2 linked regions of the Lacibacter sediminis genome follow. The protein of the gene in region 1 interacts with the protein of each later gene in a pairwise test. Links are inferred from orthologs where the notes say so. Each region holds a gene or a part of one and is shown in the gene's direction. Other genes may lie near its edges.

The links.
Region 2: the proteins of H4075_RS01385 (region 1) and def interact in binary tests that used the Escherichia coli proteins (3 or more experiments, as listed by UniProt). The link is inferred for Lacibacter sediminis from one-to-one orthologs.

The regions. Positions count from the first base shown.
Region 1 is NZ_CP060007.1:296,689-299,908, forward strand. What follows is about bases 64-2,946. They hold H4075_RS01385 (aspartate-semialdehyde dehydrogenase), read left to right. Parts: upstream 64-951; coding sequence 952-1,941; downstream 1,942-2,946. Other genes in these bases: H4075_RS01380 (lamin tail domain-containing protein), read right to left, coding at 64-594; H4075_RS01390 (DUF2461 domain-containing protein), read right to left, coding at 2,040-2,714; H4075_RS01395 (NUMOD4 domain-containing protein), read right to left, coding at 2,822-2,946. Outside these bases: more of H4075_RS01380, read right to left, coding at 1-63; more of H4075_RS01395, read right to left, coding at 2,947-3,220.
Region 2 is NZ_CP060007.1:3,346,022-3,349,123, reverse strand. The notes cover bases 15-2,779. They hold def (peptide deformylase), read left to right. Parts: upstream 15-990; coding sequence 991-1,569; downstream 1,570-2,779. Other genes in these bases: H4075_RS14270 (RluA family pseudouridine synthase), read right to left, coding at 1,760-2,779; ruvX (Holliday junction resolvase RuvX), read left to right, coding at 419-829; H4075_RS14285 (UbiA-like polyprenyltransferase), read left to right, coding at 15-313. Also shown: more of H4075_RS14285, read left to right, coding at 1-14; more of H4075_RS14270, read right to left, coding at 2,780-2,836; lipoyl(octanoyl) transferase LipB, read left to right, coding at 2,894-3,102. UniProt on the Escherichia coli protein: Removes the formyl group from the N-terminal Met of newly synthesized proteins. Requires at least a dipeptide for an efficient rate of reaction. N-terminal L-methionine is a prerequisite for activity but the enzyme has broad specificity at other positions.

The DNA.
Region 1 (3,220 bases):
ATCAAAAGTTAACAGTACAGTGCTGTTATCAATTGCAAAAGCCCTGATCAAAGCAGGAGCTGTTTGATCATTATTAATCCCATCAACTGAATTTTTTATCCCTGGTGTACCGCCTCTTGTATCAATACTTGCACGCCAGTTGTTTGCAGCGCTGCACGGATTTTTTGTATCAACCATTTCCAAAGTCCAGCCACCATCACTCTTCACCGCATTGTTGAACCAACTGAGATTGTATTCTACTGCATGAATAGTTGCACCGCTGTTACTGCGGATGAAAATCGTTTCGCCAGTATTATCCAATGAAGGAAAACTTGTAACAGCAAAAGTGCGGCCATACTGTTGCATGGTTACAGCTGCAGTTGTTCCGCAAATGATGGCACTGCTATCCGGTTGTAATAAAAAGTTAGGCAATGGTCCACTCACTCCATTTGCATCACCCACCCGCCAGTTTTGTAAGTTGATAGCTGATGTGGCAGTGTTGCGTATCTCGATCCATTCAACATTCGGCAACCCGATTTGTGGTGTGGGATCACTCATGATTTCACTGATGACGACGCTGTATTTGTTTTGGGTGAAAGCGTTTGCTTGCAGCATCAACAAACAAACAATTGTTATAAGGAGTTTAGGTTGCAGCATGTACTTAAAAATAACATTAATCAAACGATTGCGTAAATACCTCGATGAAAATTCTAAAAACAATTTGGTGAAACGCTCATTCAGCTTTACTTTTGACCCTCATGATGACAATGAAACATACAAAACGCACAAAGAAACAGTTCCGCAAGGGAAGGTAACATTGTACGTTGTGTTGTAAACATAATAACAGGCCTTCCCGAAACGGAAGGCCTTATTTTTTACCCCCATCTGATGCCCTCGTCTGATGGATTTATTAATCAAACAAAAAAATTCTGTCAGACGAGGGCGTCGGACAGAAACAAAACAAAAAACAAAATGAAAGTTGCAGTAGTTGGCGCTACAGGTCTTGTAGGAACCAAAATGTTACAGGTATTAGCAGAAAGGAATTTCCCGGTTACTGAATTAGTTCCCGTTGCAAGTGAACGTTCCGTTGGTAAAGAAGTTGAGTTCAAGGGAAAGAAATACAAAGTGGTAAGCATGACCGATGCAATAGCTGCCAAACCTGCTGTGGCTTTATTCAGTGCCGGTGGTGGTACTTCAACTGAGTGGGCACCAAAGTTTGCAGAAGCCGGTATTACTGTGATCGATAACTCCAGTGCATGGCGCATGGACCCAACAAAAAAATTAGTAGTGCCTGAAGTAAATGCTGATGTGTTAACTGCAGCAGATAAAGTGATTGCTAACCCTAACTGTTCTACTATTCAGATGGTGGTGGCCTTGCAACCACTGCATAAAAAATACCAGATCAAGCGTGTGGTTGTATCAACGTACCAAAGTGTAACAGGTACTGGCGTAAAAGCCGTTGATCAGTTGTTGAATGAACGTAAAGGTATTGTAGGTGAGATGGCTTATAAATATCCAATTGATCTGAATGTGATTCCCCAGATCGATGTGTTTTTGGAGAATGGGTACACCAAAGAAGAAATGAAAATGGTGAAAGAAACCTGCAAGATCATGGGCGATGATTCCATTCGTGTAACAGCAACAACAGTGCGTATTCCGGTAATGGGTGGTCATAGCGAAAGTGTGAACGTTGAGTTTGCAAATGATTTCGATTTGAACGAAGTAAAAGCATTGCTCAGCTCTGCTCCTGGTATTGTGGTAGTAGATGATCCTGCTACACAACAATACCCAATGCCGATGGATGCACATGAAAAAGATGATGTGTTTGTTGGTCGTTTGCGCAGAGATGAAACACAAGCCAATACATTAAATATGTGGATCGTTAGTGATAACCTGCGCAAAGGTGCGGCAACCAATGCTGTGCAAATTGCAGAATACCTGCAGGGCAAAGGTTTGTTGTAATGGTCGGCACGGCCAGCGGCTGTCAGAACATAAAAAAACTTAACAAAAAAGAGCGCTTCAATTGAAGCGCTCTTTTTATTTCTGGGGAGATACTGTTATTATTCACCTGTATGCAATCCTTCATTCAAAAACTGCAGTAACGGTTGCAGCGTTTCAAAATTGACGCATACTTTTTTTACCAGGTCTTTCGATGTTAGATCAGCATCAGAAAAGTTTTGCATGGCGATCCAGCTTTTCAATTTCAGATATTCAATGGCGGGATTATCAGCTTCATAACCTTTTGGTGGTCGTGCCAATTTCAGATCACCTTCAGTTGACAGATCGCCAAATACCGCTTTGAATTTTTTGTTGCTGATGATCTTCTGAAATTCTTTCCAGTTATAATCAATTTCCTGGCGCACGTTTTTTAAAAAATCAGGTGGCGGTACATATAAACCACCTCCTCCAAACGCAGCACCCGGTTCACAATGAAAGTAGTAGCCGGCTGTCATTCCTTTTTTGCCGTCCTTATTCATGTAGGCGCCCATGTTTGTTTTGTAAGGACTTTTATCTTTACTGAAACGAACATCCCGGTTTATACGGAAGATGCAATCTTTTGCAGCAAGATGTGCAATGGAAGGATCTTTCTTCCCATGCTTTTCTATTACTGTATCAATAAACCCAACAAAATCTGCTTTGGCAGCATCGTAAGATTTTCGATTTGCATCGAACCAGGGCTTATTGTTATTCTTCTTTAAGTCTTTTAAAAATTTGAGTGTGGAAGTTTGCAGCATAAAATAAGGTTGTAGTGAAGATGCAAATTTGCATAACCAAACAATACTATGCTAAAATAGTTCTGTGAAGATGTGAGTAAGTAATCAGAAATCAAATATCTGCAATCTTAAACTGCTCCCCAGTTTTCACCGCTTCTTATTCTGTACAAAGTCATTTCACTTACGCTGTACTTTTTCGCCAGTTGTTTGTAGGTAACATTGCGGTTGGGATCCTGAATGATCTTTTTGATCGTCTTTACCTGCAGCGGAGAAAGCTTCAATCCTTTTTGCGTGCTGCTGCGTTCTTTCTGTAATTTTTTGTAAGCGATCTTTTGAGGGCTTTTTTGTTGATGAGCTGACATTTGTTCCAATGTTGCCCATTTCAGATTAGCAGCACGGTTATCTTTTTTGTTATGGTTGAGATGAATGACAAACTTGTTTTTTGTTGATTGTTTCGCACAAAAAAGTTTTGCTACTTCACGGTGCAGGTAGATGGTTCCTTTGTTATCTGCACGATGCAGGTTTAA
Region 2 (3,102 bases), 3.0 Mb from region 1 along the record:
TTTGCAGGATGAAGAGTTTGATAAGAAATATGAATTGAAATCGATCCCTGCATGGTTGGGTAAAGCAAAAGCATTGCGTGCGTCTGAACTCCTGCATGTACTTTCAGCAGCTTGTGTAATTGCAGCAGGTGTATATGGAAATTTTGGATTATTCTATTGGATCGGTGTTGCAGTATTCATCGGTATGCTGATTTATCAACACTCTATCGTAAAACCAGATGATCTGCGTAGAGTGAACATTGCATTTATGACGGCGAATGGAATTGCAAGCGTGGTGTTTGCGGTGTTTGTGATAACGGATATATTTATTTAACGCATTAAACATAGAACGTCACGTCTACGAAGGAGAGGTCTCATAAAATTCAGGCTGTTTAATATTTTAGAGATGTCTCTTTCGTCGACATGACAACTTCCAAATATGGCAAGAATAATGTGCATCGATTACGGCGGCAAACGAACTGGCATTGCGGTAACTGATCCATTCCAGATCATTGCCACCGGTTTAACAACCATCGAAACAAAAAACTTCATTCCTTTTCTGAAAGATTATTTCAGCAAAGAACAAGTGGAACTGATTCTTATTGGTATGCCCACCAATTGGGATGACAGCGACACCCATGCCACGCCGTTAGTGAAACGTGCCATTGAGCAACTGAAGAAAAATTTCCCCAAGATTCCTGTTGAAACGGTGGATGAACGCTATACTTCTAAAATGGCCAAGAATGCCATGCTCGAAATGGGACTCAAAAAAAGTCAGCGTAGGGATAAAAAACTTGTGGATGAGATAGCTGCCACCATTATGCTGCAGGAATACCTGGAGAGGATTTAGGATGGCAGATGTCTGATTTATGATGTATGAGTCTCTGATAGTTACAGGTTCTTACTTTGTGATTTACGAACGCTTGATCGGCTTTGCTTATATTTGCAACTAATTTTTTTATTGAGGTCGGGTTATAAATCATAAATCCGCCATCATAAATCATAAATCGCATGATTCTTCCTATTGTCGCCTACGGCTTTGATGTGCTTCGTAAAACAGCAAAAGACATTACTCCCGACTACCCCGGGTTGGAAAAGTTGATTGCAGATATGTGGGAAACCATGTATTCGTCAAATGGTGTGGGGCTCGCTGCGCCGCAGATCAACCGTGATATCCGGTTGTTTGTGGTGGATAGTGCGCAGATGTTTGCCAACATGGATGAAGAAGAAACGTTGCTGTATCCTGATAAGCCTGGTATCAAACAGGTTTTCATTAATGCACAGGTAGAAGAGTTGTTGGGTGATGATTGGTTGTATAACGAAGGTTGTTTAAGCATTCCCAAGATCCGTGAAGATGTGTATCGTGCTGAAGAAGTAACCATCCGTTACATGGATGAAAATTTTAAGGAACACGTAAATACGTTTGATGGTATCACTGCCCGTGTGATACTTCACGAATATGATCATATTGAAGGAAAACTCTTTATCGATTACCTGAAACCATTGAAACGAAAAATGATCAAAGGAAAGCTTGATGATATTTCAAGAGGAAAGGTGAGTGTGGATTATAAAATGGTGTTTCCGAAATAAAACCTAAACCCCCTCCGCCCCCTGAAGGGGGAACTGCATTGCGCAGCCCACACTATTCAAAATACCTGATTTGTTCAACGGCATCATGAATGCCGATTAAAGAATTAGTGATGATGTGGTAGAACTAAATTTATAGCATTGGATGGAGCACCGTCCCTTCTCTGAAGGAGAAGGGATAAGAGGGATGAGGCTATTCATCTCCCGTTAAATTCTTTGCTTTTGTATACACCCTCCATTTCTCAATTACCTGCTGTATATCTTTTGCCAGTTCACTTTCAAACAACATCCGTTCTTGTGTTTTTGGATGTGTGAAGCCTAATGTTTGTGCATGCAATGCATGACGTGGACAAATGGTAAAACAATTATCTACAAATTGTTTGTACTTGGTATAAACAGTTCCTTTTACAATTCGATCTCCGCCATAGGTATCATCATTGAATAAAGGATGACCAATGTGCTGCATATGCACACGTATCTGGTGCGTACGTCCTGTTTCCAATCGACATTCTACCAGTGTGGTGTAACCGAAACGCTCAAGTACAGTATAATGAGTGATGGCTTCTTTACCATATTCACCATCCGGATATACATCCATGATCTTACGGAAACGTTGATGACGACCTACATGGCCTGTGATTGTTCCGCTATCTTCTTTTATATCACCCCACACCAATGCAACGTACTTCCGTTCTACTGTATGATTAAAAAACTGTTTTGCTAAATGTACGCTGGCCTGTTCAGTTTTTGCCATGATCACCAGGCCGCTTGTATTCTTATCAATACGATGTACCATGCCAAAGCGTGGCAATTCATCTTCTGTTAAATTCGGTTGCTGTTGTTGAAAATGCCACAATGCCCCGTTCACCAATGTGCCGGAATAATTACCGCAGCCGGGATGCATCACCATACCGGGCACTTTGTTTACCAGCATTACAGAATCGTCTTCATATACAATGTTGAGTGGTAGTTCCTCTGCTTTGAGATTGGTATCTTCCGGTGCTGTATCTGTAAACGTTACAATATCATCACCCGGTTTTACTTTGTAGTTTGCTTTAACCGTGTTGTTGTTTACCAGCACCATACCATTTTCAATTCCCCGTTGCACTTTGTTACGGGTTGCACCCTGGATCTTGGTCATCAGGTATTTATCAATACGCAACGGTTCCTGTCCCTGCGTTACCACAAAACGCTTCTTTTCAAACAACTCTTCCGAGCCATCTCCGTTCTCTAATTCACTGTCTTCTTCTAATAATTCTTCGTCGATCATAATCCGCAAAAGTAAGCTCTGTGTTTCATCTGTTCAAATCAAGTAAATTTGCAGGCTATGACACAATTGGTGCAGTTTGAAGATTTGGGGAACATGCCTTACAAGCAGGCCTGGGATTACCAGGAGAGTTTGTTGCAACAGAACTTAAAAGTGAAGAGTGATTTACGTGTTTTAGCCGGTAGCGAAGAAATTCCAGATTCCCAATTCCCAATTCCAACTACAACACACCATCTTCTCTTTGTTGAACACCCTCCCGTTTACACCTT